DNA from 3 places in the Streptomyces sp. NPDC094448 genome. Region 1 is predicted to be linked to each of the others. Evidence: riboswitches for the same ligand, from Rfam matches in the RefSeq annotation. Region 1 holds a riboswitch; each other region holds the start of a gene.

Region 1 (9,766 bases):
CAGCTGCCACTCCGAGACCAGCAGATGGAGCCATTCGAGGTCCGAATCGCTGAGGGCGGTGTGCTGGCGTACGAGGTCGTTCATGGAGGGCACGTCTGCGAGCGTACCCGCGGGTGATGAGGAAGATGAGAGCCCGCATGAGACTTCGAACATCTCGGTGCCGACGCATGGACATCCGCGAATGGTCTAGTCCACAATGAATGTATCAAGAACTTCCGCCCTCCCCGCACAGGTGGGCGGAGTGAGGGACGCGTGCTCTCTGCCCTGACTGCACCGCGACCCTCCCCATCGGCCGAGCGGGCCCGCACACTCGCCCGGCCGGAGCACTCCGGGCTGCGGTGCCGGGCGGGTTGAGGGTCCCGCCAGGCGCCGCGGCCCGCGGGTCCCCAGCGGGGTGCGTGCCAGGGCCCTTGAGGCCGGGCCGCTCCGCGTGGTGCGCTCCCTTTCAAGATGCGGGCTCTCCAGTGCCTCTCGTTCCTGGCCCTGCCCGTGGTGTGCGGGCCTCTCCGGCGGTCAGGGCCCCGGGGGCTAGTGGGTCTCCGTGATCTTGGCGAGAGCCCTCGGCGCGTCGGGGTCCTGGCCCCTCGCCAGCGTCACCTCGTACGCCAGCAGTTGCAGCGGCAGGATCTCCAGGACCGGCTGGAGCTCCTCCGGGAGGCCGTCCACCGGCAGGACGAAGCCCGCCGACGCCGCCGCGACCTGCGGCGCCGGGCCCACGACCACCAGATCGGCGCCCCGGCCCCGGAGCCGGTCCAGGACCGGCTGGAGCGCTTCGCCGCCGCGGCCCGCGGTCACCACGGCGATAACCGGCGAGATGTTGTCGACCATGGCCAGCGGACCGTGCAGCAGATCGGCGCCGGAGTACGACAGGGCCGGGATGTAGCTGGTCTCCATGAGCTTGAGGGCGGCTTCCTTGGCCGTCGGGTAGCCGTACCCGCGGGAGGTGATCACCATCCGTTCGGCGAAGCGGTAGCGGGACGCCAGCCGGCGCACCTCGTCGCCGCGCGCCAGGATCCGTTCGGCCAGTTCGGGCAGGGCCCCGGCGGCCGCCCCGTCCGCGCCGCGCAGGCCCTCCACGAAGAGGTAGAGCGCGAGCAGGGACGCGGTGTACGTCTTGGTCGCGGGCAGCGCCTTCTCGGGGCCTGCGAGGATGTCGATGTGGAACTCGGAGACCGCGGCCAGCGGCGAGTCGGGGTTGTTGGTGACGGCCAGCGTCACCGCGCCCGCGTCCCGCGCGGCCCGGGTCGACGCGACGAGGTCGGGTGAACCGCCGGACTGGCTGACGGTGATCACGAGGACGTCCCGCAGCTCGGGCCTGGCCCCGTATGCCGTCGTGGTGGACATCGAGGTCAGCCCGCAGGGCAGGCCGAGTTTGATCTCCAGCAGATATTTGGCGTAGAGCGCCGCGTTGTCCGAGGTGCCGCGGGCCGTCAGCAGGACGAACCGCGGTGCGCGGGCCGCGACGGCGGCCGCGGTCTCGCGGATGCGCGGCGCGCCCTGTTCGAGGATGCGCCGCAGTACGGCGGGCTGTTCCGCCATCTCGCCGGACATGATGCGTCCGGGCCGCTCCCGGTGGTCACCGTCCCCCGGCACCGAGTCCGTCGCAGCCATATCTCGCGCCTCCAGCAGCCGGTCCGGGTACCGCGAAGGCCGCCCCGGGCGTCGAACACCCGGAGCGGCCCCCCGATACGGCAAACGGTCAGCTTCGGTCAGACACCCGCGCTCGCGCCGGTGATGACCTCCGCGGCGGCGCGTCCGCAGACGCGGGCGGCGCCGTGGGTCGCGATGTACAGCGCCCCCTTCGGCTCGGCCCCGTTGAGGCCCATCTCCACGACGACCGTGTCCGGCCGGGCGGCGACGAGCGCTTCGAGGGCCGCCGCCATCCAGTCGTGGCGGTGGGCATCGCGTACCACTGCGACGATCCTACGGTCCCCGGCCTCGGCCAGCACCTCGCCGGCGAGACCGGCGGCCTCGTCGACGGGCACGTCGGTACGGGTCACGGAGACGGTGCCCGGCAGCAGCGCGGCCAGCTCCCCGGCGACACCCCAGGGGGTCTCGTCACCGACGGCGATGTTCGCCTGGGGGGCGAAGGCCGCGACGTACGCCGGTTCGGTGACCGGCCGGTACGGCTCCGCACCGGCGGTGATCTGGACGGCCCGGCGGGCGGCGACGAGGCCGATGCCGGACAGATCGCGTACGACACCGTTCGCAGCCCCGCCGCGGACGCCGGGCGCGGTCCCCTCCTGCGTTTCCGCGCCCGGCGCCACGGCGGCCCCCCGTGCCCGGCGCGTCCAGTCGGCGAGGGCGCGGACCCGCGCCGCCGCGTCGGCCAGACGCTCCTCGGGCAGGTCGCCCTCCCGGACCGCGGTGACGATCGCGTCCCGCAGGGCCAGGACGGTCCCCTCGTCCGCCAGTCCGCCGCCGACGCAGATCGCGTCGGCACCGGCGGCGAGCGCGAGGACGGAACCTCGTTCGATTCCGTACGTCGCCGCGATGGCCTGCATCTCCATACCGTCGGTGACGATCAGCCCGTCGAAGCCGAGCTCCTCGCGGAGCAGCCCGGTGAGGATCCGGGGGCTGAGGGTCGCCGGACGGTCCGGGTCGAGCGCGGGCAGCAGGATGTGCGCGCTCATCACGGCCTTGGTGCCGGCCGCGATGGCCTCGCGGAACGGCAGCAGGTCCCGGGCGTGGAGGGTTTCCAGGCCGACGTCGATACGGGGCATCGCATGGTGCGAGTCGACGTTGGTGTCCCCGTGGCCGGGGAAGTGCTTGACGCAGGCCGCGACACCGGCGTCCTGGAGGCCCTGGAGGTACGCGACGGTGTGCCGCGCGGTCAGGGCCGCGTCGTCGCCGAAGGAACGCACGCCGATGACCGGGTTGTCCGGATTGGCGTTGACGTCCGCGGACGGCGCCCAGTTGAAGTCCACCCCGCAGGCGGCGAGCCGCCGGCCCAGCTCATGGGCGACGTCGCGGGTGAGCGCGGTGTCGTCCACGGTGCCGAGCGCGTAGTTGCCGGGGAAGGAGGAGCCGTCGACGACCTCCAGCCGGGTGACGTCGCCGCTCTCTTCGTCGATGGCGACGAGGAGGTCGTCACGTACGGCGCGGAGCTGCGCGGTGAGCGCGGTCAACTGCTCGGGGGTGGTGATGTTCCGCCCGAAGAGGCCGACCGCGCCGAGCCCGTCGGCGATCTGCCGGAGCAGCCAGTCGGGGGCGGTGGTGCCCTCGAATCCGGGCTGGAGGACGGCGAGGGCGTCCCGGCTGAGCCGGTCGGTGGCCCGGACGTCGTTGGTCATGGAGGTCATTCCTGCTTATCCCTTCACAGCGCCGTCGCTCAGCCCGCCGACCGCTCTGCGCTGGAGGTAGAGGAAGAGCAGCAGGACCGGGATGGCGAAGAGGGTCGACGCCGCCATGGTCGCGCCCCAGTCGTTGCCGAAGACGGACTGGAAGCTGGCGAGCCACACCGGCAGGGTCTGGTACTCGACCTGCTTGTTGAGGACCAGCACCATCGGGAACTCGTTCCAGGCGGTGATGAAGCCGAACATCGACGTCGACATCAGACCGGGGGCGAGCAGCGGCAGGATCACCTTGACAAAGGCCTGGCGGCGGGTGCAGCCGTCCACCATGGCGGCCTCTTCCAGCTCCTTCGGCACGGCGGCGACGAAGCCGCGGAGCGTGAGGAGCGTGAAGGGCAGGATCATCACCATGTAGAAGAGCGTCAGCGGCACCAGGCTGTTGAGCATGTCGGCGTCGCGGACGATGAAGTAGATGGCGATGACCATGACTTCCCAGGGCGCCATCTGGGCGACCATGAAGCCGATGATGAAGCCGCGCCGGCCCTTGAAGCGCATCCGGGCCAGGGCGAAGGACGCCGCGAGGGCGATCATCAGCGAGAAGATCACCGCGAGCAGGGTGACGGTGAGCGAGTTGCCGACGAAGCTCCAGAAGTTGTCGGCGTTGATCGCGGTCTTGAAGTGCTGCGTCGTCGGATTGGTCGGGAACCAGACCGGGGTGTCCGTGACGATGTCCGTGGTCTTCTTGAACGCCGTCGAGAACATCCAGTAGACGGGGAAGATGAAGACCAGCACGAGGAATACGGCGGTGGCATTGGGCCAGAAGCGGCCGAACAGGGAGCGCTTCATCGCTGGTCCTCCTCTTGCTTGAGAACGATCCGGAGGTAGTAGGCCGTCAGCAGCAGCATGATGACGATGGTGAGCATCGCGATGGCGGAGCCCATGCCGTAGTGCTGGTTGCCGATGCCCTCGATGTACGCGTACACCGGGAGGATCTCGGTGAGCCGGTCCGGACCGCCGGCGTTGATCGTGTAGACCTGGACAAACGCCTTGAAGACCCAGATGATCTCCAGGAATGTGGTGGCGTAGAGGAACGGCCGCAGGAACGGCATGGTCACCGAGGTGAAGCTGCGCCAGGCGTTGGCGCCGTCCAGTGCGGCGGCCTCGTACAGTTCCTTCGGGATCGTGGTGGTTGCCGCGTAGAGGCTGAGGGCCACGAAGGGTATGGACTGCCAGACGATCAGCAGGGTTACCACGAAGAAGGTGGAGAACTGGGTGCCGAACCAGTTGTGGCTGGCCATGCCCTCGAAGCCGAGCTGGACGAGGACCCAGTTGATGACACCGAACCGCTGGGCGAAGAGCCACTGGTAGACGGTGCTGGAGGCGACGACCGGCATGGCCCAGGCGAGAACGAGCGCGACCATGAGGCTGACGCGCATCTTCTTGCCGATGCGGGCGAGAAGCAGACCGACGAGCGTGCCCAGGACCATGATCAGCAGGACGTTGACGCCCGCGAAGACGATCGAACGGCCGGTGACCCGCCAGAAGTCCGGACCGGTGAGGATATCCCGGTAGTTGTCGATGCCGTTCCACTCGGTGAGACGCTGGATCAGCTGTCTCATATTGAGGTTCTGGAACGACAGAATCGCGTTGTTGACCAGGGGCCAGCCCAGGAAGACCAGGGTGGCGGCCACCGCGGGAAGCAGCAGCAGATAAGGAACGAAATCGCCCGCCTTACGCGGTGCGGAGGGCCTGCCCTTGCCCTTGACCGGAGGCTTGGGCGCCTCCGCGGGGCCGGACGGCGCCCGTTCGGTCTGCACGGTCATGCTCGCCATCTCTTCCTAGGCGCTTTGGGGACAGCAGTCAGCGGCCGGAGCAGGGGCGTTCGCCCCCGCCCCGGCCGCCGTGACAGTTACTGCTTCTGAGCCAGGCGCTTGTTGAACTCGCCCTCGACCTGCTTGGCGGCGTCCGCCGGAGACTTACCGCTCACCACGGCAGTGAGGTAGGTCTTGATCGGGTTGGGGGCGTTCTCGACGGCGGCCCACTCGGCGATCAGCGGGGTCGTGCCGCCGAACTTCGCGGACGGGGCGGCGGCCTCGGCGACCGGGTTGCCCGTCAGGTTGGAGTTCAGGGACTCCTTGTTCGGGATGACGCCGCTGGCCTTGGCCAGGCCGCCCTCGTACTTGTCGGAGAGCGCGAGCTTCAGGAACTCCTTGGCGAGCGCCTGCTTCTTGCTGTTCTGCGCGACGGCGAGGTTGGAGCCGCCGAGGAAGACGCCCTCGGGCTTGTCGGCGGTCTCACCGGGGATGGTGAAGTAGCCGAGCTCCTTCTCGATGGCCGGGTTGGCCTTGATGGCGGTGGCGCCCTCCCAGCCCATGCCGATGAAGGCACCGGTCTTGCCCTGGGCGAAGATGTCGGCCTGCTGCGGGGTGGCCTCGTCCTTGTCCTTGGGGGCCTTGGAGTAGGCCTGGAGCTTCTTGTACTCCGCGGCCGCGGCCTGGACCTTCGGGTCAGCGAGGTTGGAGACCCACTTGTCGCCGTCCTTCTTGACCAGCTCGCCGCCCTGACCGATCACCAGGCCCACGAAGTGGTACCAGTTCTGGCCGGGCAGGTAGATCGGCTCCTTGCCCTTCGCCTTGATCTTGTCGAGCGCGGCGTAGAACTCGGCGCGGGTCTTCGGCGGCGCGGTGATGCCGGCCTCGGCGAAGACCGACTTGTTGTAGACGACGACGCGGTTCGCGAAGTACCAGGGGGCGGCGTACTGCTTGCCCTCGAAGACGGAGGCCTTGTTGAGGGACTCGGACCAGTCGGCGCCGATCTCCTTCTTCAGGTCACCCAGGTCCGCCAGACCGCCGGTCTTGGCGTAGGCGGGGGTCTGGGTGTTGCCGATCTCGAAGACGTCCGGCGGGGTGTCCTCGGAGAGAGCGGTCGTCAGCTTCTGCTGAATACCGTTCCACGCCTGCTTCTCGTACTTCAGCTTGGCGCCGGTCTTGGCCTCGAACTCGGCGGTCAGATCAGCGAGCCACTTGTCCGGCGTCGAGCCGTCCATGGCCCAGAACGTCAGGGTCTGACCCTTGAAGCCGTCCTTGCCGGAACCCTCGCTGTCCTTCTTGTCGTCCGAGCCACACGCGGCAACACTGACCAACATGCCCGCGACACCGATCGCCGCGATGAGCTTGCGCTTCACGCCACCCTCCTAAGGGATGCCTGCCACCCCGCCCAAAACGAAGCCATACGCGAAAGTACTGCCTGGGGCTGGGACCCGGTCTTAAATGGTTTAGACCAGTACCCGGAGCTTGGCCTAGACCTTTCGGGCTGTCAAGGCTCGATAAACATGCCTGTCCAGTCCGTTATCGGACCGACATCAGGGCATGATCCGGGCAGGCTTGAGGCCTTCCCTTGGACTAGACCAACCCTAGCCCCCTCGGTGTATAAGAAGCAGTGGTGTCCAGCCTGAAGGCAGAAAAACAGGAGGGACAGGGTCACTCCCCGGGACCGGCCCGTGCCACGATGTGATCCGCTACAGACGGAGGAGCCGGTGACGGCAGCAGCGCAGTCGGGAACGGGAAGGCGGGCCATGACGACGGACGGGGTGGGTACGGAGACCGAGACCGGGACACCGACCCGGACCGCGCGCGTACCCAAGTACTACCGCCTCAAGAGGCACCTCCTGGACATGACGGAGACCCTGCCCCCGGGCACGCCGGTACCGCCGGAGCGTACGCTCGCGGCCGAATTCGACACCTCGCGCACCACCGTGCGCCAGGCGCTCCAGGAGCTGGTCGTCGAAGGCCGGCTGGAACGCATCCAGGGCAAGGGAACGTTCGTCGCCAAGCCCAAGGTCTCCCAGGCACTTCAACTGACCTCGTACACGGAGGACATGAAGGCCCAGGGCCTGGAACCCGCCTCCCAGCTCCTCGACATCGGGTACGTCACCGCGGACGACACCCTCGCGGGGCTGCTCGACATCTCCACCGGCGGCCGGGTCCTGCGGATCGAACGGCTCCGGCTGGCCAGCGGTGAGCCGATGGCCATCGAGACCACCCATCTGTCGGCCAAGCGCTTCCCGGCGCTCCGGCGCAGCCTGGTCAAGTACACCTCCCTCTATACGGCACTGGCCGAGGTCTACGACGTCCGTCTCGCCGAGGCGGAGGAGACCATCGAGACGTCCCTGGCGACACCGCGCGAGGCGGGGCTGCTCGGTACGGACGTCGGGCTGCCGATGCTGATGCTGTCGCGGCACTCGCTGGACGCGCAGGGGGAGCCGGTGGAGTGGGTGCGGTCGGTGTACCGCGGCGACCGCTACAAGTTCGTCGCCCGTCTGCGCCGCCCCCAGGACTGAGCAGTTCCTTTTCCGACCCGCCCGGCCCCGAAGCCTCCCGCTCCGGGGCCGGTCCCCTTCCCGGGGTGGGCAAGGCCGGGTACCCAGGGGCGCTGGGGGTCCCCCCATTGCCCCTAGAACCTTCACCTCGCCCAGCCCGGGAAGGAGCACCGTGCCCCTTGGAGGGGCTCGGGCGGGCCGTCCCGGGCAGGGGACCGGCCGTCCCCGCAGGCGCCCGGACACGGGCGCGGGCGGCCCCGAACCGTACGGGAGTATGAGAGGCGCGACACAACATGTGGGGGCACCGCTTCGGCGGTGCCCCCACATGTATGCTCATCTCGCTGTCACCGCAGAGGAATCCGGTGCGAATCCGGAACTGTCCCGCAACGGTGTGCTTCTGCGTGCTTTGTCATGCCAGGGCAAGTCCGGCCGTCTGCCGACAGCGCACCCGGATCGTCCGACCCGGGTGCCGAGACGTCCGGGCCTCGCGGTTGGGCCGGTGGACGCCGTGCGTGCTGCCCGTTTCCGGGTACACCCGGCCTGCCCACCCCTCCCCCGCCGACGGCCCGCGAGCCGAGCGAGGGAGAGCACCACGTGACCATCGCGCCAGCCGATCCGGCTTCAGGCACCGCCCAGCAGTTTCCCGGGCAGACCCCCGGGACCCCTGCCGCGACGCCCGAGGACGGGCCGGGGACCGCCCTGCTGCGGACCCTGACCGACCTCACCGCCGATCTGCCGGACACCGACCCCGGCAGGGTGGCCGCCGCCGCGCTCCGCGGCCGGCACCCCGGATCGGACGTGGCGGAACTCCATCAGCTCGCCACCGACGCCGCCGCGGGCCTGATCTCCGAGGATCCCGCCTACTCCCGGCTGGCCGCCCGGCTGCTGACCCGGACCATCGCCGCCGAGGCCGCGGGCCAGGGCTCCGTCTCCTTCACCGCCTCGGTGCGGGTGGGGCATGCCGAGGGCCTGATCGCGGACCGTACCGCCGCCTTCGTGGAGCGGTACGCGGAGCGGCTCGACGCGACGATCGACCCGGCCGCCGACGACCGCTTCGGCTACTTCGGGCTGCGCACCCTCTACAGCCGCTATCTGCTGCGCCACCCCATCACCCGCCAAGTGATCGAGACCCCGCAGCACTTTATGCTCCGGGTCGCCTGCGGGCTCGCGGAGGACGACGGGGTACGCGCCCTGGACGAGGTCGTCGCGCTGTACGGGCTGATGAGCCGGCTGGACTATCTGCCCTCGTCGCCGACGCTCTTCAACTCCGGCACCCGCCACCCGCAGATGTCCTCCTGCTATCTGCTGGACTCCCCGCTCGACGAGCTGGACTCCATCTACGACCGCTACCACCAGGTCGCCCGGCTCTCCAAGCACGCCGGCGGTATCGGGCTGTCGTACTCCAGGATCCGGGCCCGCGGCTCCCTGATCCGCGGCACCAACGGGCACTCCAACGGCATCGTCCCGTTCCTGAAGACCCTCGACGCCTCGGTCGCCGCGGTGAACCAGGGCGGCCGCCGCAAGGGCGCCGCCGCGGTCTACCTGGAGACCTGGCACGCGGACATCGAGGAGTTCCTGGAGCTGCGCGACAACACCGGCGAGGACGCCCGGCGCACCCACAACCTCAATCTGGCGCACTGGGTCCCGGACGAGTTCATGCGCCGGGTCGCGGACGACGCCGAGTGGTCGCTCTTCTCCCCCGCCGACACCCCCGAGCTGGTCGACCTCTGGGGCGACGAGTTCGACGCCGCCTACCGGGCCGCCGAGGCGAAGGGCCTGGCCCGCAAGACCATGCCCGCGCGTGATCTGTACGGCCGGATGATGCGGACCCTCGCCCAGACCGGCAACGGCTGGATGACCTTCAAGGACGCCGCCAACCGCACCGCCAACCAGACCGCCGAGAAGGGCCACACGGTCCACTCGTCGAACCTCTGCACCGAGATCCTCGAAGTCACCGACGACGGCGAGACCGCGGTCTGCAATCTGGGCTCGGTCAATCTGGGCGCCTTCGTCGTCGGCGGCGATATCGACTGGGAGCGGCTGGACGCCACCGTCCGTACCGCCGTGACCTTCCTCGACCGGGTCGTGGACATCAACTTCTACCCGACCGAGCAGGCCGGGCGCTCCAACACCCGCTGGCGGCCGGTCGGCCTGG
Region 2 (9,766 bases), on a different contig from region 1:
CCTCCACCCGTTTGCGCATCGTCGCGGGCGGCACCGCCAACTGCTCCATCGCATAGGCCAGCTCCTCTTCGACGGTGTCGGTGACGAAGCCGTCCAGCGGATCCTGGCCCACCACGCCCACCACATCGGCCAGCTCCCGCGGCGGATGGTGTGCGGTGTCCCGGCCGTCGACGACGACCCGGCCGTGCAGGGTGCCGCCGGTGAAATGGGGCACCAGCCCGTTGACGGCCCCCAGCAGAGTCGACTTCCCGACCCCCGTATGCCCGGTGACCAGGCACAGTTCGCCCTCCTCCACCGTCGTACAGACATGGCGGAGTACGGGTTCCGGCGCACCGTCGTAGACGACGGACACCTCGTCGAAAGTGATCACAGGGCGGAATCCTCGGTGCGGCGCGCGACCGCGCGCGGGACGGAAACCTCGGCGGAAGCACCGGCGGCGGTGGGCGAAGCCTCGGCGGAAGCAGCGGTGGCGGCCCGTGGCGAAGCCTCGGCCGAGGCACCTGCGGCGGCGCGGGGTGAAGCCTCCGCGGGTACGGCGGACGGCGGCGGCGACAGGAATCCGGCGGCCCCGGCGAGCAGGATCGCCACGGCCGGGACCGGCGGCAGGGACGGCCAGCCCAGCGGATACAGCGACGCGTTCAGCTCCGCCGCGTCGAACCCGGTCCCGCTGAACAGCAGCACGGCCGAGAGCACCCCGCACCCGGCGACCGCCCACTCCGGAAACCGCCACGGATCGGGCCGGTACAGCGTCCGCGTCACCCGCCGGCCGCCGAGCCGCAGCCCGGCCAGACAGAGCAGGGCGCCGACGGCCAGCGCGGGCAGCCCCAGCGGTCGCGGTGCCGTCGCGTCGAGCAGACCGTACGCCCCGGCACAGAGACCGCACATCCCCAGCAGCATCAGCGCCCCCGTCAGCCGCCGCGAACGGCGTGTCGCCGAACCGGCCCGGCCGTAGCCCCGCGAGTCCATCGCCGCCGCCAGCCGCAGCGACCGCTCCAGGGCGTCCTCCAGCACCGGCACCACGATCCCGCGCAGCGCCCGGAGCCCCTTCGTCCGGCCCGCCCGCAGTCGGCGGGCCCGGTGCACCCGCCGGACGCTCTGCACCAGCTGGGGCGCGACGCTGATGGACACCGTGACCGCGACCCCCAGCTCGTACAGCGCGCCCGGCAGCACCCGCAGCGCCCGCTTCGGATTGGCCAGTGTGTTCGCCGCCCCGATGCAGCACAGCATGCATGCGAGCCGCAGCCCTTCCGTGGCCGCCGACAGCAGCGCCTCCAGCGACACCGGACCGCCGATCTGGATGCCCGCGTACCAGTCGGGTGTCGGGATCGTCGGCAGCGAGAACAGGAAGTGGTCGTCCGGGGTGATCCCGGTACCGAAGACGGCCCGGAACACCACTCTGATCGCGATCACGATCAGCGCCAGACAGAGGTAGTAGTGGAAGCCCCTGGCCCACGGCGCTTCGGTACGGCGCACGGTGACGACGTAGCCGAGGACCGCCAGGACCAGAAACAGCAGGAGCGGATTGTTCGTCCGGCTGACCGCGGTGGCCAGCGCCAGCGCCCAGATCCACCAGGCGACGGGGTGCAGGGTCCTGGGCAGCCTCCGGCCGCCCGGGTCCGGCGCGGGGCCGGTGGCGCTGCGCAACACGTGGGCGGCTCCGTCTAATCCGTGCGCCGGCGGCGCCGGACCGTGACCACGGCCGCCCCGCCGAGCACCACGACCAGGCCCACCGTGGCGAGGACGGGCAGCGCCGACCCCGAATCGTGGTGGGCGTCGGTGGCCGGGGCCGCGTCCACGACCTTCGGGGCCCCGCTCGCGGCGGCCACCGCGTCCGGCGCCGACGCGGTGGGCGACGGAGCAGCGGTGGACGGCGACGGGGACGGTGACGGGGCGGCGCTGGTCGGCGTGCGGGTGGAGGGTGCGGCGGACGGTGTGGTGGCAGGTGAGGGGGTCGGGGGTGCGGTGGTACGGACCGGAGCCGGGCCGGTGTCCGTACCCGGCGGTACCGCTGGTGCTTTCGCGGTGGGCGCGGGTGCGCCGCCCACCGGCCGGGTGTTGTGCGCCCGCAGCTGATCAGGGGTGACCTTCGGCCGTCCCTTCGTGCCGCCGATGTCCGTCCCACCGAAGATCCACAGGTCGACACTGCCGGGCTTCGGCTTGTAGAGCATGGCGCCGAGGGTGCTGTACTCCCAGGTGTTCTCGCCCGGATCGGCGTGCCAGTACGACCAGTAGGCGGAGGCCGGGGGAGTGAGGACGCAGTCCTCCTGGTCCGGCGGCGGGAACATCTTCCCGCCCCGGTGGCCGCTGTAGCCGATGCGGCAGATGAACGCCGGGCCGTCGTGGCCCGTGCCGGCGGTCCGCCAGCCGCCCTGGTTCAGCAGTTCGTAGCCGGTGGTCGGAGTCGTACCGCAGGAGCGGTATACGGGCCCGCCCCAGCGGCTGAAGTCGACCGCGAGGACCGCACCGGACGAGGTCGTGCAGCGGCCCATCGGCTGCGGATCGGCTACGGCCGGGGACAGGGGAGCCCCCAGCGCGGCGGCCGTCAGCGCGAGCGCCGCGGCCGCGCGGGCGAACCGTACCCGGGTCATCCGCGGCTCCCCGCGGACATCCGGCGGCGGGCCGTGACGACCGCGGCCGTACCGGCGGCCAGCAGGGCGGCCGCGAGACCGGCCAACGGCATCGGGTCCGTACCGGTCGAGGCCAGCCGGCCCCCGCCGGAGCCTCCGGAGCCCGTGGCACCTGTGGAGCCGTCCGTTCCGCCGGAGCCCTCCCCGGGGGTGACGATCTGCGGCGGGGCGCCGCCGTCCGGATCGTGGCCCGGTCCGGGGTCCGGCTGCGGGGACGTGCCCGCCAGGCTCCGCTTCAGCACCGCGAACGAGACGGTGGTCGAACCGCCGACCGCCTGCGCCGACGCCCTCACGTCGGAACCGGGCTCGTCGACGGCGACGTCGAATCCGCCGTCGGTGTTCTGCCGGCCCGCCAGGAACACCTGCGCACGGGCGATCCGGTCGCGGTACTCCGGCTCGTCGAGCGCGAGCCCCTGAATCGCCAGCGCCGCCGAGTTGACCGAATTCCCGGACGCGCCCGGAAAGCCGCCGTCGGCGAGCTGCCTGCCCGCGATCCACTTCAGGGCGCGCGCCACGGCCGCGTCGGCCTTCTCGCCGCCCACCAGGTGGAGCGCCATGGCGGCCATCGCCGTGGAGTCCACTTCCTGGTCCGAAGAGTTCTTCACCGGGATCACGCTCGGGAAGGCGCCGGACGGCCACTGGAGGGAGAGCAGATACTCCACCGGGACGGCGGCCGCTTCCCGCTCATCCGCCCGCACCTGCGCGATGATGCCCAGCGACTGGCCGAACACGGACCTCGCGTTGCGGTAGTTGCCCTTCGCGTCGCAGCCCTGACCCGCTGCGGCGCAGGTCTCCTCCGCCAGCGCGGCGATCAGATCACGGCCGCCGAACGCCCGCGGATCACGGCCGACCGTCTGCGCGAGGAGCGCGGCCTTGCCGATCGAACCGCCCGAGGCGTGCTGGGTGCCCGTCAGGGTCCAGCTGTGCAGGCTGCGGCCCTCACCGTCCTTGCCGCCCTGGTCGAGGAAGTCCACGATCCCGCGGAGCTTGGCGTTGTCGTGCCCGGTGGCGGCGAGCGCGAAGGCACCGTCGATGGTCAGTCCGAAATCGGCGCGCCCGGTGGCTGGTACGGGGTAGTAGCGGCCGCGGACCAGCTGCTTCGGGGCGGTGAGATAGGCCACGCCCTTCTTCAGGTCGGGGCCCTTGCCGGGACCGGGGCCGGGGCCGCCGGGGTCCGGCCCGCCCGGCTCGGCCGGATTCTCCGGATCCGCCGGGATCACCTTGGCGACCAGGTTCAGCAGATCGGTGCCGGTGCCCGCCAGCGCGGCCGGTTCGGTGGGGTAGAGATGCGGTTCCAGGGCGAGTTCGTCGGAGCTGAAACCACCGAGCGGGAACTGCCGGCCGGCCAGCCAGGCGACGGCCTTGTCCGCGCGGGCCTTGTCGCCCGTCGCCCGCAGCACCTGCGCGGCGAGGGCCGTGGTGGTGACATCGGCGGCATTGGTGCTGTCGGTGTAGCCGGGGAGGGAACCGTCCGCCCGCTGCTGTCCCTTGAGTTCTTCCAGGGTCTCGGCCAGGGCCCCGTCGAAGCCGCCCGCCGCGTGCAGCGCCAGGGCGATCCACGCGGTCGCGGCCGGTTCGCCGTCGCAGTACTGGCCGGGCGGGTTCAGCATGCTGCCGTGACCTCCGCCGGGGCAGTCCAGCCGGGTCAGCCGGGCGACCGCGGACTCCGGGGGCTCCACCCCCGCACGGACCAGGGCCAGCACCGCCATCGCCTGTGCCTCGGTGGTCCCGGCCCCGCGGAAGTCGCCCGCGGCCGAGCAGCCCTCCTGTGGGGCTCCGGGCGCCGGCTCGGGGCAGACCGCCGCCAGCAGACCGCCGATCAGATCATGGCCGCCGAAGTCCCGCGGATCCTTCTCGACGATCTTCGCCAGGAGTGCGAGCCGGGCCGCGGCCTCCGCGTTCGGCGGCTGGTCGGTGCCCTGCGGATAGGCATAGGCGGTGGTACGGCCGCGGAGATACGCCGAGACCCGGTCCAGGACCGCGCTCTTGCCCACCGTAGCGGCCAGGGCATAGGCCGCCTTGACGGTCAGCAGGTCACTGGGCTCGCCCGGGGAGGTCTCCACCCGCTCGCCGCCGGTCAGCCGCTGCTGCACCCAGCCGCCCGCCGCCCGGGTGCGGACCTCCGCCGGGCCGTTGCCCGCCCGGATCTGGTCCGGGCTGAACGACGGCTTCGCACCGCCGCCCCCGATCTCCGTGGCACCGAACACCCAGGCGTCCACATCGCCCGGCCTCAGCTGCCGGGACATTGCCCCCAGACTGCTGTAGCGCCAGTCCTTGGTGCCCTTCGCCGCCACCCAGTAAGACCAGTAGGCGTCGGCGCCCGGGGTGTCCTTGCACTTCTCCCGGTCCGGCGTCGGAAACTGCTTGCCGTCCGGGGCCGCGGCATGACCGATCCGGCAGATGAACGCGGGACCGTCGTGCTCGGTGCCCGCGGTGCTGAACCCGCCGGTCTTCAGCAGTTCGTACCCCGTCGTCGGAGTCGGGTCGCAGCCGCGGACCACGGGCCCCTCGAACGCGCCGAAGTCGACCGCAACGATCGCGCCCTTCGACGGAGTGCACTTCTCCGGCGCGTCGGCGGCCGCGGGCGGAGCGGCGGCGTACAGCCCGCCCGAGCAGAGCACCAGCAGCGCCACCGCCCCGGCCGCCCAGGAGCGCGGGCTCCGCCACCGGCCGCCGCGCCCGTCTGTCCCTTGGTTCGTCCCCACCCCGGCCCCCCGTTTTCGTCCGCGCGGGCACGGCACGTGGCGGGGGCGGCCCCGCACGGGCCGGAGTGCGTCACTCCGCCGGAGGCCGGTCGACCACGCCGTAGTCCGCGACGGCGTTTCTCGCTGCATCGAGCGCCCGTCCCAGGCAGTCCGGCTCGTCCGCCGCCCGGCGGACTCACGGTTGCGGGTCAGCGCCGGATTTCCACCGGCTTCCCCTGGACATGAGCATGTATCAGCCGGATTGGAACATGTGGCCGAAGGGGGCGTCAAGGTGACCTGAATCCCACCGCCCCGCGGGGCCTCCGGTGAAACCGGCACGGTGGCGCGGCAGTTGCGCCTCAGGTACCGTCCAGGGCTGTCACATGGGGGAATCCGGTGTGAATCCGGAACTGACGCGCAACGGTGTGGGACGGCGGAAACCGTGCCGAGTCCGAATGCCCATGCGGCTCGCACCACTCAGGAAGCCGTTACCTCGCGTTCGGACGGCGGCCCAGCGGCCCCCACGGCCCCGGTGAGCCCCGGGCCCGGCGGACGGTGCGCCCGGCCGGCGTCCCCCATCACAGGAGCAGGCCACATGCCCCGTAGCGCAACCACCGCACCGATGCCCCGCGCCGCACTGCGCGCCCTGGTCGCCACCACCGCCGCGGCCGCCGCCCTCGCCGCCGCGACACTGCCCGCCACGGCGACCTCCACCCCCGCCCAGATAGCCACCTCCAAGACCAACGGCGTCGCCTATCTGAAGACCCTCCAGGCCGCCGACGGCTCCTACGCGGGCTCCGGACTCTCCAGCGAATGGGCGTTCAGCGCCTTCGCCGCCGCCGGTACGGCCGTCGTGGACGTCGCCCCGGGCGGCGACACCACCAAGAACGCCCGGACCGTCTACCGCAACCTCCTCGCCACCGCCGCCTGGCCGTCCGCGACCCCGGTCGTCACCGACTACGAACGCGGCACCCTCAACGCCTACGCCGCCGGAATCGACCCGGCCCGGGTCTCCGCCTCCCGCAACCTCATCGCCGACGTCTACGGCTACTGGCAGACCGCCGAGGCCGGATACTTCGGCAACAGCGCCAACTACAACGGCACCGTCTTCGCCGGCCTGGCGCTCGCCGGCGCCAGAACCCAGACCGGCGGACAGCGCGTACCGCAGGCCCTCCTCGACACGATCGTCACCCGCATCCGCGCCAACCAGCACACCGACGGCGGCTGGGACTACCAGAAGGCCGAAGGCGACCCCGTCCGGCTGGCCGCACCCGGCGACGTCGACATGACCGGCGCCTCGATGGCCGCGCTCTGCGCCGCGGGCGTGCCCGCCACCGACCCCGATATCGTCCAGGCCCGTACCTTCCTGAAGAACAAGCTGGTCAACGCATCCGGCGCGTTCACCGCCATGTACGGCATCAACTCCAGCTCCAACGGCTGGGCCGTCTCCGGCCTCAACGCCTGCGGTATCAACCCCCAGACCGGCGACTTCCTCACCCCCGCCGGGAAGACCCCCGTCGACTTCCTCATCGCCCAGCAGTTCAACCCCGGCGGCGGCTTCCGCTACAAGCCCGCAGACGGCAGCCCCTCCGCCTACTCCTCCACCGACGCCCTGCGGGCCGTCGCGGGCGGCGGCTTCACCGCCGCCCCGCCGATCCCCACCGGCGGCGCCCCCCGCTGGGTCGCCCAGAGCGCCTTCACCTCCGGGACCGCCACCGAACTCGCCCTCACCGTCGACGACGGTACGGGTGCGCTCAAGGTCTGCTCGGTCGCCTTCACGCCCACCGGCAGCACGACCACCCTCGGGGCCGTCCTGGACGCGGCGGCCGGCGCCGCGACCCCGGCGGGCTGCGTCACCTCGGTGACCCCGTCCTCCGGCACCGGCACCGTCACCGCCGTCAACGGCACGGCCAACAGCGGAAGCAGCACCTGGAAGGCGAGCGTCGACGGATCCGCCTTCACCGCGGCCGCCCGCGACCGGGTCATCGGCATCGGCGACACCATCGCCCTGCGCTACGGCTCCTGATCCGGAGCGGGTACGGGCCGGGGCCGGCCGGCCCCGGCCCGTACCTCTGCCGCCCCGCCCGCTCCGCCCACCGGCCCGTACACACCGCCGGGCCGCCCCGCCATACTGGACCTCCGGGGAGCGGAAAGACCGACGGGGGCGACGGAAGGCAATGGCGGAGTCCAGGCTGATTCAGGACCGGTACCGGCTGGAGGAGGTGATCGGGCGCGGCGGCATGGGCGAGGTGTGGCGCGCCGTCGACGAGTCCCTGGGACGCAGCGTCGCGGTCAAATGCCTCAAGCCCGCAGGCCCCCACCACGACGCCTCCTTCTCCACCGTCCTGCGCGAACGCTTCCGCCGCGAGGCCCGCGTCGCCGCCGCGCTCCAGCACCGCGGAGTGACCGTCGTCCATGACTTCGGCGAGTACGAAGGCGTGCTGTTCCTGGTCATGGAGCTGCTCGACGGACGCAACCTCAGCCAGCTGCTGGAGGAGAACGCCCATGAACCGCTGCCCGTCGACGATGTCGTCGAGATCGCCGTCCAGGTCGCGGACGCCCTCGCGTACACCCATGAACGCGGCATCGTCCACCGCGACCTGAAACCCGCCAACATCGTCCGCCTCACCGACGGCACGGTGAAGATCTGCGATTTCGGCATAGCGCGACTCGGCGAGAACATCGGCACCTCGTCCCGGCTCACCGGCACCGGCATCGCCATGGGCACCCCCCACTACATGTCGCCCGAACAGATCGGCGGCGGACACGTCGACCACCGCAGCGACCTCTACTCCCTGGGCTGCGTCCTCTACGAGATCGCCACCGGAGTCCCGCCGTTCGACGACGACGACGCCTGGGCCGTCCTCATCGGCCACCGCGACACCGTCCCGCAGCCGCTCCGCGTCCACCGGCCCGAAATCCCCGAACACGTCCAGCGGACCGTGCTCGACCTGCTCGCCAAGACCCCCGAAGGCCGCCCCGCCGACGCCCGCGATCTGCGCCTGCGGATAACGGGCCCCCAGGGCCTGCCCACCGCACCCGCCCGGAGCACCGCCGGGCCTGCCGGCCCGGTGCCCCTGCCCGTCTGGGGCCGGCGGATGACCGGCGGCCACCGCGCGACGGCCACCGCGCTCCGGCCCGTCCTGCCCGACCACACCGCCGGACTGACCGGGGAATGGACCACCGGAACCGCCGCCGTCCGCCCCGCGCCCGCCGGGCAGCCGGTACGGCGCGAGCGCCCCACCCCGTCACCGGAAGCCCTGGCCGTCCTCGCCGGCCGCCACAGCGCCGGGCTCAGCCTCGGCCGGCTCGGGCGCTGGGAGGAGGCCGGCGAGGTCCACCGCGCGGTCGCCGCCGAACGCGAACACGCCCTCGGCGCCGACCATCCCGACACCCTCGCCAGCCGCTACGAGGTCGCCCTGACCCTCAGCCGCACCGGCCGCGCCGAGGATGCGCTCGACGCCTTCCGCCGCGTCGCCGACGGCCGCGAACGCGCCCTCGGCGCCGACCATCCCGACACTCTGACCGCCCGCCAGGAGACCGCGTACGTCCTCGGACTGCTCGGCCGCCATCTGGAGGCACACGAACGCTATACGGAGGTGCTCACCGCCCGGGAACACCTCATGGGCCCCGACCATCCCGACACCCTGCGCTGCCGCCACAACCTCGCGTTCAACCTGAGCAGGCTCGGCCGCCTCGAAGACTCCTTCCGGATGGTCTGCGACGTCGCCGAGGCCCGCGCCCGGATCCTGGGCGCCGACCATCCCGACACCCTGGTCACCCGCTACGAGGTGGCCTACGCCCTCGGCCGGCTCAGCCGCTGGACCGAGGCCCTGACCGCGTACCGCGAGGTCGCCGCCGCCCGTACCCGCGCCCTCGGCGCCGACCACCCCGACACCCTGGCCGCGCGCTACGAGGTCGGCATCGGCCTCGGCCGCCTCGGCCGGGCCGCCGAAGCCGTCGACCTCTACACCGCCCTGATCGCCGACCGCACCCGGCTGTCGGGCCCCGACGACCCCGAAACCCTGCGCGCCCGCCACGGCCTCGGCGTCAACCTCGGCCGTACGGGCCGCTGGCCGGAAGCCCTGGAACAGGCCCGCGACATCAGCACCCGCCGCGCCACGACCCTGGGCCCCGACCACCCCGACACCCTGGTCAGCCGGCGCGAGGTCGCCGTCGCCCTGGGCTGGCTGGCCCGCTGGCCCGAGGCCCTGACCGTCTACACCTCGGTGGCCGACACCCGCGACCGCGTCCTCGGCCCGGACCACCCGGACGCCCTGGCGAGCCGCAACGACCAGGCCCACTGCCTGGAACAGCTCGGGCGCCACGAGGAGGCGGTGGAGCTGTACCGAAGGGTGGCGGCCCTCCGGGAGCGGCGGGGGCATGAGCAACCCCCGCCCCGGGCGCCCGGACGCGCGAACCCCGTCCAGGGTTGTACACAACCGGGGTGATTGC
Region 3 (9,766 bases), on a different contig from region 1:
CGGCCGCGACCGACATCGTCGCCGCACTGGGCCTCGCGGGTGATCTCGTGGGGCGTACCCATGAGTGCGACTGGCCTCCCGAGGACGTGGCGCCCGTACCCGTCGTCACCGCCGCGGAATTCTCCGCGGATGCGCTGACCAGCCGGGAGATCTCGGATGCGGTGGGCGGATCCCGGCACTCCGGCTCGTCGCTCTACAGCCTGGACACCGACGCGCTCGCCGGGCTCGCCCCCGATGTGATCCTCACCCAGGACCTCTGCGATGTATGCGCCGTCTCCTACACCTCGGTCTCGCGGGCGGTCCGCCTGATGGAGGGCGAGGCCCGCGTCCTCAGCCTCGAACCCCGGACCCTGGACGATGTCCTGGAATGCCTGGTCCGGGTGGGGGAACTCCTCGGAGTCGAGAGCGCGGCACGGCTGCGTCATACGGAGCTTTCCGCCCGGCTGGCGGCGGTACGCGAGGCGACGGCGGGCCGTCGCCGCCCGCGGGTCGTGGCCATCGAGTGGCTGGACCCGCTCTGGCCGGCCGGCCACTGGGTCCCCGAGCAGATCACCCACGCGGGCGGACTGCCCCTCCTGGCGGCGCCCGGCGAGCACACCAAGCCGATGACGTGGCAGGACGTGGTCGCCGCCCGGCCCGAGGTTCTCCTTCTTCTGCCGTGCGGCTTCAGCCCGGAGCGCACGGAGCGGGGGCGGGAACTGCTGACGGCGCTGCCGGGCTGGGCGGAGCTGCCCGCCGTACGCGGAGACGAGGTCTGGGTTCTCGACGGACCGGCGTACTTCAACCGCCCCGGCCCTCGTGTGGTTCGCGGAGTGGAGGTCCTGGCGCATGTCCTGCACGGATCAGCGCCCGGCGAGCCCGTCTCCGCGGCGGAGGCCCGCCGACTGGCCGACGTCCGGCCCATCGGACAGCGGACCACTCGTCTCAGATCATCATCCACATAATGGACGCGCCTCTGTCGTGAGGATCAGCGGCACCGTAAGCTGGCCGACGCGACTGGTTCGCCCTGTCCGCCAGGCAGGTGCGTCGTAAGAGGGAACCCGGTGGGAATCCGGGACTGCCCCGCAGCGGTAAGTGGGAACGACCGCCGTCATATGCACTGGACCCGGGACGGGTCTGGGAAGCGACGGCCAGTAGGTGTCCGCCGGAAGATTCCGGTGGGTGGGCCCACGAGTCCGAAGACCTGCCCGTTGCCCGTGCACGGACCATTCCGTGTGCGGATATCCCGGTGACCTCGAGGGCGGGTCGGCGAACATACCGAGCGGAAGGCCGCGCATGCCGCGCGAGGCCCTTGTCCGTCCGGTCCGTCGCCCCTTCGCGCTCTCGTCCCCGCCTCCGGGATCTCAGGGATTCATCTCGCGAAGGAGATCTCCGTGACATCGAAGTCCGCAGCCGCGGCAGCACGGTCCACCGTGTACGGCTACCCCCGCCAGGGCCGGCACCGGGAACTCAAGAAGGCCATCGAGGGCTACTGGAAGGGCCGTATCACGGCCGATGCCCTGACCGCCGCCGCCTCCGACCTGCGCCGCCGGAACTGGCAGGAGCTGGCCGACGCCGGTATCGACGAGGTCCCGACCGGTGACTTCTCTTATTACGACCACGTCCTCGACACCACCGTCCTCGTCGGCGCGATCCCCGCCCGGCACCGGGCCGCTGTCGCCGCTGACGCGCTGGACGGCTACTTCGCCATGGCGCGCGGCACGCAGGACGTCGCCCCGCTGGAGATGACCAAGTGGTTCGACACGAACTACCACTACCTCGTCCCCGAGCTGGGCCCGGACACCGTCTTCACCGCCAACCCGGCCAAGCAGGTCGGCGAGCTGACCGAGGCGCTCGCCCTCGGGCACACGCCCCGCCCGGTCCTGGTCGGTCCCGTCACCTATCTCCTCCTCTCCAAGCCCGCCCCCGGGGTGGCCGCGGACTTCGACCCGCTGACCCTCCTCGACCGGCTCCTTCCGGTGTACGCGTCGGTCCTCGCCGATCTACGGGCCGCCGGGGCCGAGTGGGTCCAGCTGGACGAACCCGCTCTGGTGCAGGACCGCACTCCGGCCGAGCTGAACGCCGCTGCCCGGGCCTACCGTGATCTCGGCGCCCTGACCGACCGTCCGAAGCTGCTGGTCGCCTCCTACTTCGACCACCTCGGCGAGGCCCTGCCCGTCCTCGCCAAGGCGCCCGTGGACGGCCTGGCACTGGACTTCACCGAGTCGGCTGCCGCCAACCTGGAGAAGCTGGCCGCCGTCGGCGGACTGCCCGGCAAGCGCCTGATCGCCGGAGTCGTCAACGGCCGCAACATCTGGATCAACGACCTGGGCAAGTCGCTGGCCACCCTCGGCACCCTTCTCGGCCTCGCCGACCGGGTCGATGTCGCCGCTTCCTGCTCTCTGCTGCACGTCCCCCTCGACGCTTCCCTCGAACGGGACATCGACCCGCAGATCCTCCGCTGGCTGGCCTTTGCCCGGCAGAAGACCACCGAGATCGCCACCCTCGCCAAGGGCCTCGCCCAGGGCACCGACGCCATCACCGGCGAACTCGCCGCCAACCGGGCCGCCCTCGCCTCCCGTACCGTGTCCCCGATCACCCGGGACCCCGCGGTCCGCGCCCGCACCGGGGCGATCACGGACGCGGATGCCCGCCGCTCCCAGCCGTACGGCGAACGGACCGTGGCACAGCGCGAGCGCCTCGGGCTGCCCTACCTGCCGACGACCACCATCGGCTCCTTCCCGCAGACCGACGAACTGCGGGTGGCGCGGGCCGATCTGCGGGCCGGCCGGATCGACACCGCCGGGTACGAGGAGCGCATCCGGGCCGAGATCGCCGAGGTGATCTCCTTCCAGGAGAAGACCGGGGTCGATGTCCTGGTGCACGGCGAGCCCGAGCGCAACGACATGGTGCAGTACTTCGCCGAGCAGCTCACCGGCTACCTCGCCACCCAGCACGGCTGGGTCCAGTCCTATGGCACCCGCTACGTCCGGCCGCCGGTCCTCGCGGGCGACATCTCCCGACCCGAGCCGATGACGGTCCGCTGGACTTCTCACGCGCAGTCCCTCACCGACAAGCCGGTCAAGGGCATGCTCACCGGCCCGGTCACCATGCTTGCCTGGTCGTTCGTCCGCGACGACCAGCCCCTCGGCGACACCGCACGCCAGGTCGCCCTCGCCCTGCGCGACGAGGTGAACGATCTGGAGGCCGCCGGGACCTCCGTCATCCAGGTCGACGAACCGGCCCTGCGCGAAACCCTCCCGCTGCGCACCGCCAACCACGCCGCATACCTCGCCTGGGCGACGGAGTCCTTCCGCCTCACCACCAGCGGTGTCCGGCCGGACACCCAGATCCACACCCACATGTGCTACGCCGAGTTCGGCGACATCGTCCAGGCCATCGACGACCTCGACGCCGACGTCATCAGCCTGGAGGCCGCCCGCTCCCACATGCAGGTCGCCCATGAACTCGCCGCCCACGGCTACCCCCGCGAGGCCGGACCCGGTGTCTGGGACATCCACTCCCCCCGCGTGCCGTCTGCCGAGGAGGCCGCCCGCCTCCTCCGTACTGGTCTCAAGGCCATTCCGGCCGAGCGGCTCTGGGTCAACCCCGACTGCGGTCTGAAGACCCGGGGCTGGGCGGAGACCCGGGCCTCCCTGGAGAACCTGGTCGCCGCCGCCCGTACGGTGCGCGGCGAACTTCCCACGTCCTGACGGGGATCCCCGTCGGGGGCGGCAGGGCGCATGCCCTCCGTCCCCGACGGGGTCGGGATGCGGTCGTCCACGATGCCCAGGGGGGTCCCTACCGATGAAGCGCGAGCCGCAGCACGTTGTCGTCAACGGCAGGCGCATGGTGGTGGTGACGATGCGGGAGTTCGAGGCCCTGCACGCACTCCGCAGGCAGCTGGGCGCACAGGGCAAGCGGATCCGAACCAGCCGGCCGGTGACCCGAGTGCCGGCCCCGGCAGGGTCCGGTGGGGCCGGCGAACGGGGACGGCCCGGCCCGGCAGTAGCCTCACCGAAGTTGAGACGAGTTCGGGCAGCCGACCGGACGGCGGATGCGGCGGAATGCCGGCCTTTCGAGTTCTTGCCGGACTCAGCCGGCGGCGGCATGGAACCATCGGCCAGGAAGAGGCCGGGCGCTCCCCGCGAGTGCGGGGTGGCCCTACGTACCGTACGTACGGCCTTATCGCGCCATCTCCTGCCGCAGTTTGAGACATCCGGTTGGTCCGCCCGCCGAGGGAACTTCGCTGATCATCGACGGCTCCCCGCGGCCGCACTCCCCTGCCACCGCCCCGGCGCATAGCGGCCTGATCTTTACGGGTGCCCTTCCGCCACGCCGGAACGCCTGGCGACGCTCAAGGAGCGGGGGTGACGAACCGTTCCCCCGTTCTCGAAGGGGGACGCATGACAGCGCACACGAAACCACCGAGGGTTTCGCGCACCAAGGGCAAGCTGCTGCTGGGGGTCCTGGCGGCGGCGTCCCTGGCGATGGGCGGCCTGACGGCCGGCCCCGCCTCCGCGCAGGCCCCGGCTCCGGAGCCGAAGGAGGCGGGCGCGACGGGGACGGGCACGTCGGAGCACGCCACCGGCGTGGACACCCCGGCCGAGGCCCGGGCGGTGGAGGAGTACCACATGAAGGACCCGCCGCTGGCCGGCGCCGCCGACTACGCCCAGTGGCTGCCGACGTCCGGTGCGGCGTCCCCGGCAGGCCCCGCGCCCTCCACACCCGGCCCCGCGCCCTCCACACCCGGCTCCGTACCGCCCGCGTCCGCCACCGGCCTGGTGACGGCCGAGGAGTGGGCGAGGGACCTGCCGAAGGAGGCGGCGAAGGAGGTCAGGAAGGCGTTCCCGGCCAACCTGCCGCTGGCCCGTACCGTGGGCAGGGTCTGGTACACCAACCCGCGCGACGGGAAGACCTACGGATGTTCGGCGGCCTCCATCAACAGTCCGTCGAAGATGATGGTGGCAACCGCGGGCCACTGCGTCGCCATCGGGGGCAGCGGCGCGGGCGGCAGCGACCCCGGCAAACGGGTGTGGATGAAGAATTGGATGTTCATGCCCGCCTACAACACCGGTGGCCAGGAGGCCCCCTACGGCAAGTTCGTCGCCAAGTACATCCGCGCGTTCGACTATTGGCTGGACGGCGGGGGCTTGCCCTACGATTTCGCGCTGGTCACCGTGAACCCCAATGCTCAGGGGCAGCAGGTGGTCAACGCGGTCGGCGGCAACGGCCTGTCCTACAACTACGGCGACACCGAGGACGTCACCATGGTGGGCTACCCGGTGAATCACGGCGGGGGCTACACCCAGAACCACTACGCCGGTCGCACCAAGACGTCCGACCGCGACTTGACCCTGATCATGATGGAGGGGTCCGGCTTCAACGAAGGGGGCAGCGGGGGACCCTGGTTGCGCAAGTACGACCCCTTGACCGGCAAGGGGTTCATCAACGGCGTCACCAGCGTCATCCGCAACGGCACCAGCAACAAGAACGACAGTCCGCACTTTGGCAGCGCCATGAAGCTGATGTGGGACGAGCAGGGGTCCCGCATGTAGGAGCCGTCGGCGGGCGGTCACGGACGGACCCGTGGCCACCAGCACGGGGAACATCCTCCGGACCGTACGACGACCGGCCGACCGTCAGTGGCCGGTCCACGGCCCGGAGGGCCGCCGCTCGCGCCCGGTCCGGCTCGGCCCGGGGCGAGCGCTCCAGGCCCACGGAACTTCTTGACCCAGTCGCAGGTGGCGAGGTTGTTGGCGACAGCCGGGACGACGCTGGGGTCGGCGCTGCAGTCAGAATCGGAGAGCCGCTTCCGGCGAGGGCAGCTGGCCGCCCTCATGCGTCGTTCCGAGCGTCGCCGGTCGCGGTCCTCGCACTCGAACATCTGCAACTCGGCCGGGAACCCCCGGTGAGGAGAGCCATTCGCGTTCGGCGGGCGACGAGGTCGGGGAACCGGACTCGCATGGTGAGCAGCCGTAGGGCCCGGCAGGCGGTGTCGATCGCCGCGTCGGAGGCGGTCCGGGTCAGTTTGTGGCGCAGGCCGGTCATGGCGCGTCCTTCCTGGAGCGGTTCAGCAGCTGGTCCCAGCGGTCGAGAGAGGGCAGGGTACGGCCCGGCACGGGGGCACCGTCACCGCGGTCATCACGCCGTCATCACGCGGTCATCACCCGGCCGGAACCACGATCGCGTACAACCATTGCCGGTCCGCCGGAGTCCTGCTCACACATGCCGTTGGCATGTGCATTTGCCTAGGGGAAAGAGGACGCATGGCTGTGAACCGGAGGCTCTTCCTGGGCGGATTCACCGCGGGTGCGGTGACCGTGGCGGCGGGCACGGCGACGCCCGCGGCGGCCGCGGCGACCCAGGGGCCGACGACGACGTTCGACGGACCCGTGGTGGCCGAACGCTTCAGCACGAACTCGACGGCCAACTCCGCCTTCCTGAAGACGACGTCCACGACCGAACACGCCGCGACCGTCTACCAGGCCGGGACCTCGGGCAGCGGGGTCGCCCTGAACATCGTGTCGGACAATCCGGATAACTCCGCCGTCTACCTCACCGGCCGGGAGAAGACCCGCGGCACACTGAAGATCTCGCACATCGGCCACGCGGACGGGTCCGATGCGGACGCCGCCGCGGTGTCCATCGACCTCAAGACGGCCGGAACAGCCACCCAGGGCATCTTTCTGACCGCCACGGACGGGGCCACGACGGGCAATCTGATCTGTCTGCGCAACAACGGCCGCGACGATTTCGTCGTCAAGGGCAGCGGACGCGTCGGCATCGGTCTCGCGGTGGGCTCCGCCCCCTGGTCCCAGCTCCATATCGTCCAGCGGCCGGGGGCCAACTCCGCGCTGATGGTCGAGGGGGCGGTACGGGTCGTCGACGCCGCGACCGTGCCGACGGCCGTCGACTCCAAGGGCGGCGGCGCGCTCTACGCCCAGGCCGGCGAGTTGCTGTGGCGCGGCGCGAACGGCACCGTCACCCGTATCGCCCCGGCCTGATCAGCGACAGGGACGGACGACGACCGTGCAACTGACACCCGAGGAACTGGTCGCGGAATTCCATGACGCCGTCATGGAACTGTATTTCGCCCGCAAGCGCATCGCGCATCTGGAGGCGGAGAACGAAATGCTCCGGATACGGTCGGCGGAGGCCGGGCCGAACAGTGCGGAGCAGACGGAGGCGGCCGCCGACACCGCGCCCTGACCCCGCCGCCCGGTCCACTGCCGGAGCGCCCCCACCGGCGCTCCGGTTCAGCGGGCCCGGACGGCCGTGACCGTGTAGTAGTCGAGGATCCCGCGCTCGTAGGCGCGCAGGAAGTTCCGCGGCCAGGTTCCCTCGTCCCACCACCGGCTGAGCCACCGGTCCCACTCCGGCCAGACGTATGCCCCGATCGGCTCGACGCGCACCTCCGTGAGCCCGGCCGCCGAGAACGCGTCCGCGAGGGCCGCCACCGGGCGGGCGAGGTCCAGCCCGTTCGCGAAGGTCTCCAGCAGCTCGGCCAGTTCCCCCGGCCGGGTGGGCTCGTCGTCCACGGTGAAGAAGCCGGCCACGGCCGTACGGCCGCCGGGCCGCAGGACCCGCGCCGTCTCCCCGGCGAAGGCGGTGAGGTCCGGGAAGTGCTGGGCCGCCTCGACGCTGACGACCACGTCGTACGCATCGTCCTCCGACGGGATCCGCTCGGCCGCTCCCCGGACGAACCTCAGCCGGTCCGGCATCCGGCGGAGCAGGTCCGGGTGGAGGTCGCGGGCGCGCTGCAACTGCTGCGGATGGATGTCCAGACCGGTCACCGCTGCGGGTCCGTACTCCTCCAGGGCCAGCGCGCAGCCCCGGCCGAGTCCGCAGCCCACTTCCAGGAGCCGGTCCGGCGCCCGCAGGGCCGCGGCGTCCAGAACGTGCCGGTACAGATCCTGCTGGCTGCGGATCCGCTCCGGCTCCCCCGGCGGCCGGGCCGAGTCGATCGCCCGCCAGTAGCCGAAGTTGATGAAGCCGCCGCCGAAAATCGGCTCCGCGCCCAGATCGGCCGGACCGTACGTCTCGCGCACCACGGAGCGCATCGGGGCATCCGCCCCCGGAACACCGTCCGTCACCCTTGCCTCCCTCGACGCCCGCACCCCCCTCATCATGCCCGGATCCGCGGTCGGTACCCGGGGCGGAGTACACCCCGGCCGGAACCGGCGATCGGAGGGGCGGGGCCTTTCGGCGGATGACCGGGGGGCGCGGGCCTTTCGGCGGAGGGCCGGAGGGCGCGGGCCCTTCGGCGGAGGGCCGGGAGGCGCGGCCCCGGCGTGCCGCGGTTCAGTACCGGCCGACGCCGGATCCCGTCTCAGCGGCGGTCTTCAGATCGCGCAGCCATGCTTCGAGGCCCTGCCGGAGGATCCCGGTCGCGATATCGGGGACCGCTTCGACCTGGGGGCCGGTGTGGGTCTCCTCGGTGGCGACCCGGACACCGCCCGGCACCTTGGTGAAGGTCCACACATGGATGCCGTCGATGCGGAGCCCTTCGGCGGTCGCGGGGCCGGCCCACCGGATGCAGGAGCCGGGCTTGAGCTGGCCGACGGTCGAGGTGATCTCCATCTCGGTGGCGGGAGTGACCGGATTGGGAGGTACGGGGAGGGTCCAGCGGAAGGCCGAATCCTTCCGGAAGGGGCCGTGGTCCAGACGTTCGGCGCTGGTGGCGGAGCCCTTCCAGGACGGCCAGCGGGCGATATCGGTCTGGAGCTTCCAGATGGTGGCCGGCGGGGCGTCGATCACGGTCTCGGTCCGGTGGCGAACGCTCGCACCGGGGTCGACGCCCTTGCCGCGGCAGGTGAGGGGCGCGCCGGGGCGGTCGGGACCGGCCGCGGCGGGCGCGGCCGCGGTGCCGAGGACACCGAGGAGGAGGGAGGTGGTGCACAGGGCGGCACGGATGCCGGTGCCCAGGAAGACGGACATGTCGTTCCCCTTGTCAGTTACATGATCTCATGACTGTAAGAAGTTATAACGGTTCGCGAAGCGGGCGGTCAACCAGTTGAGTGATAACCTCTAACGAAATCTTGGAGCCGTAACGGAAAATCGGGAGAGGTGGCCGTCGATGGGGGACGCGGATCCGGGGACGCCCCGGGAGCGGTACCGGGCCCAAGTGCGCTCGGAGATCAAAGAGCGCGCCTGGGAACAGATCGCCACGGCGGGGGCGTCCGCGCTCTCCCTCAACGCGATCGCCAAGCAGATGGGCATGAGCGGGCCCGCGCTCTACCGCTACTTCGCCGGCCGCGACGATCTCATCACCGAGCTGGTCCGGGACGCGTACCGGAGCCTCGCCGATACCGTCCGCACGGCCGCCGGGGCCGGTGCCGACCTCGCCGGGCTGGCGCACGTACTGCGCGACTGGGCCCTCGCACACCCCCAGCGCTACCTGCTCGTCTACGGCACCCCCGTCCCCGGCTACCACGCGCCCGAGGACATCACGGGCATCTCGTCCGAGATCATGGACGTCCTCCTCGACGCCTGCGCGGCACTCGCCCCGGCCGGGCCGCCGACACCGTTCGACGGCCATCTCGCGGACCACCGGGGCTGGGCCGGGGCACACCCCGCCCCGCCCGCGGTCCTCCATCTGGCCCTGGCCTTCTGGACCCGGGTGCACGGCCTGCTCTCCCTGGAACTCGCGGGCCACTTCGCCGGAATGGACTTCGACCCCGCCCTGCTCTTCGCGGCCGAGGTGGACGTGCTCACGGCGCGCGGCGCCTGATCCGGATCCGGATCCGGTCGGGTGCCGGCAGCGCACCCTGCGGACCCGAAACGG

Evidence for each region. Region 1 has a riboswitch for cobalamin ahead of ACIQ9E_RS04945 (ribonucleoside-diphosphate reductase subunit alpha). Riboswitches for the same ligand answer to the same signal wherever they lie in the genome.
Region 2: it holds a riboswitch for cobalamin, as region 1 does, so the genes downstream of both, ACIQ9E_RS25480 (prenyltransferase/squalene oxidase repeat-containing protein) here and ACIQ9E_RS04945 (ribonucleoside-diphosphate reductase subunit alpha) in region 1, are expected to answer to the same signal.
Region 3: it holds a riboswitch for cobalamin, as region 1 does, so the genes downstream of both, metE (5-methyltetrahydropteroyltriglutamate--homocysteine S-methyltransferase) here and ACIQ9E_RS04945 (ribonucleoside-diphosphate reductase subunit alpha) in region 1, are expected to answer to the same signal.

The regions. Positions count from the first base shown of each region.
Region 1 covers NZ_JBIWGU010000002.1:333,117-342,882, forward strand. The annotation lists gene ACIQ9E_RS04910 (PAS domain-containing sensor histidine kinase) at 1-84, opposite strand, end outside; gene ACIQ9E_RS04915 (SIS domain-containing protein) at 529-1,611, opposite strand; gene ACIQ9E_RS04920 (glycoside hydrolase family 3 protein) at 1,710-3,293, opposite strand; gene ACIQ9E_RS04925 (carbohydrate ABC transporter permease) at 3,309-4,139, opposite strand; gene ACIQ9E_RS04930 (carbohydrate ABC transporter permease) at 4,136-5,116, opposite strand; gene ACIQ9E_RS04935 (extracellular solute-binding protein) at 5,203-6,477, opposite strand; gene ACIQ9E_RS04940 (GntR family transcriptional regulator) at 6,868-7,632, shown strand; cobalamin riboswitch at 7,905-8,067, shown strand; gene ACIQ9E_RS04945 (ribonucleoside-diphosphate reductase subunit alpha) at 8,206-9,766, shown strand, end outside.
Region 2 covers NZ_JBIWGU010000014.1:72,830-82,595, reverse strand. The annotation lists gene ACIQ9E_RS25495 (ABC transporter ATP-binding protein) at 1-370, opposite strand, end outside; gene ACIQ9E_RS25490 (energy-coupling factor transporter transmembrane component T) at 367-1,647, opposite strand; gene ACIQ9E_RS25485 (hypothetical protein) at 1,662-2,588, opposite strand; gene ACIQ9E_RS25480 (prenyltransferase/squalene oxidase repeat-containing protein) at 2,585-5,332, opposite strand; cobalamin riboswitch at 5,459-5,588, opposite strand; cobalamin riboswitch at 5,698-5,772, shown strand; gene ACIQ9E_RS25475 (hypothetical protein) at 5,907-7,337, shown strand; gene ACIQ9E_RS25470 (tetratricopeptide repeat protein) at 7,489-9,762, shown strand.
Region 3 covers NZ_JBIWGU010000015.1:30,434-40,199, reverse strand. The annotation lists gene ACIQ9E_RS26125 (cobalamin-binding protein) at 1-944, shown strand, start outside; cobalamin riboswitch at 981-1,206, shown strand; gene metE (5-methyltetrahydropteroyltriglutamate--homocysteine S-methyltransferase) at 1,374-3,692, shown strand; gene ACIQ9E_RS26115 (trypsin-like serine protease) at 4,386-5,537, shown strand; gene ACIQ9E_RS26110 (hyaluronoglucosaminidase) at 6,249-6,986, shown strand; gene ACIQ9E_RS26105 (hypothetical protein) at 7,012-7,191, shown strand; gene ACIQ9E_RS26100 (class I SAM-dependent methyltransferase) at 7,239-8,075, opposite strand; gene ACIQ9E_RS26095 (SRPBCC family protein) at 8,284-8,919, opposite strand; gene ACIQ9E_RS26090 (TetR/AcrR family transcriptional regulator) at 9,059-9,712, shown strand.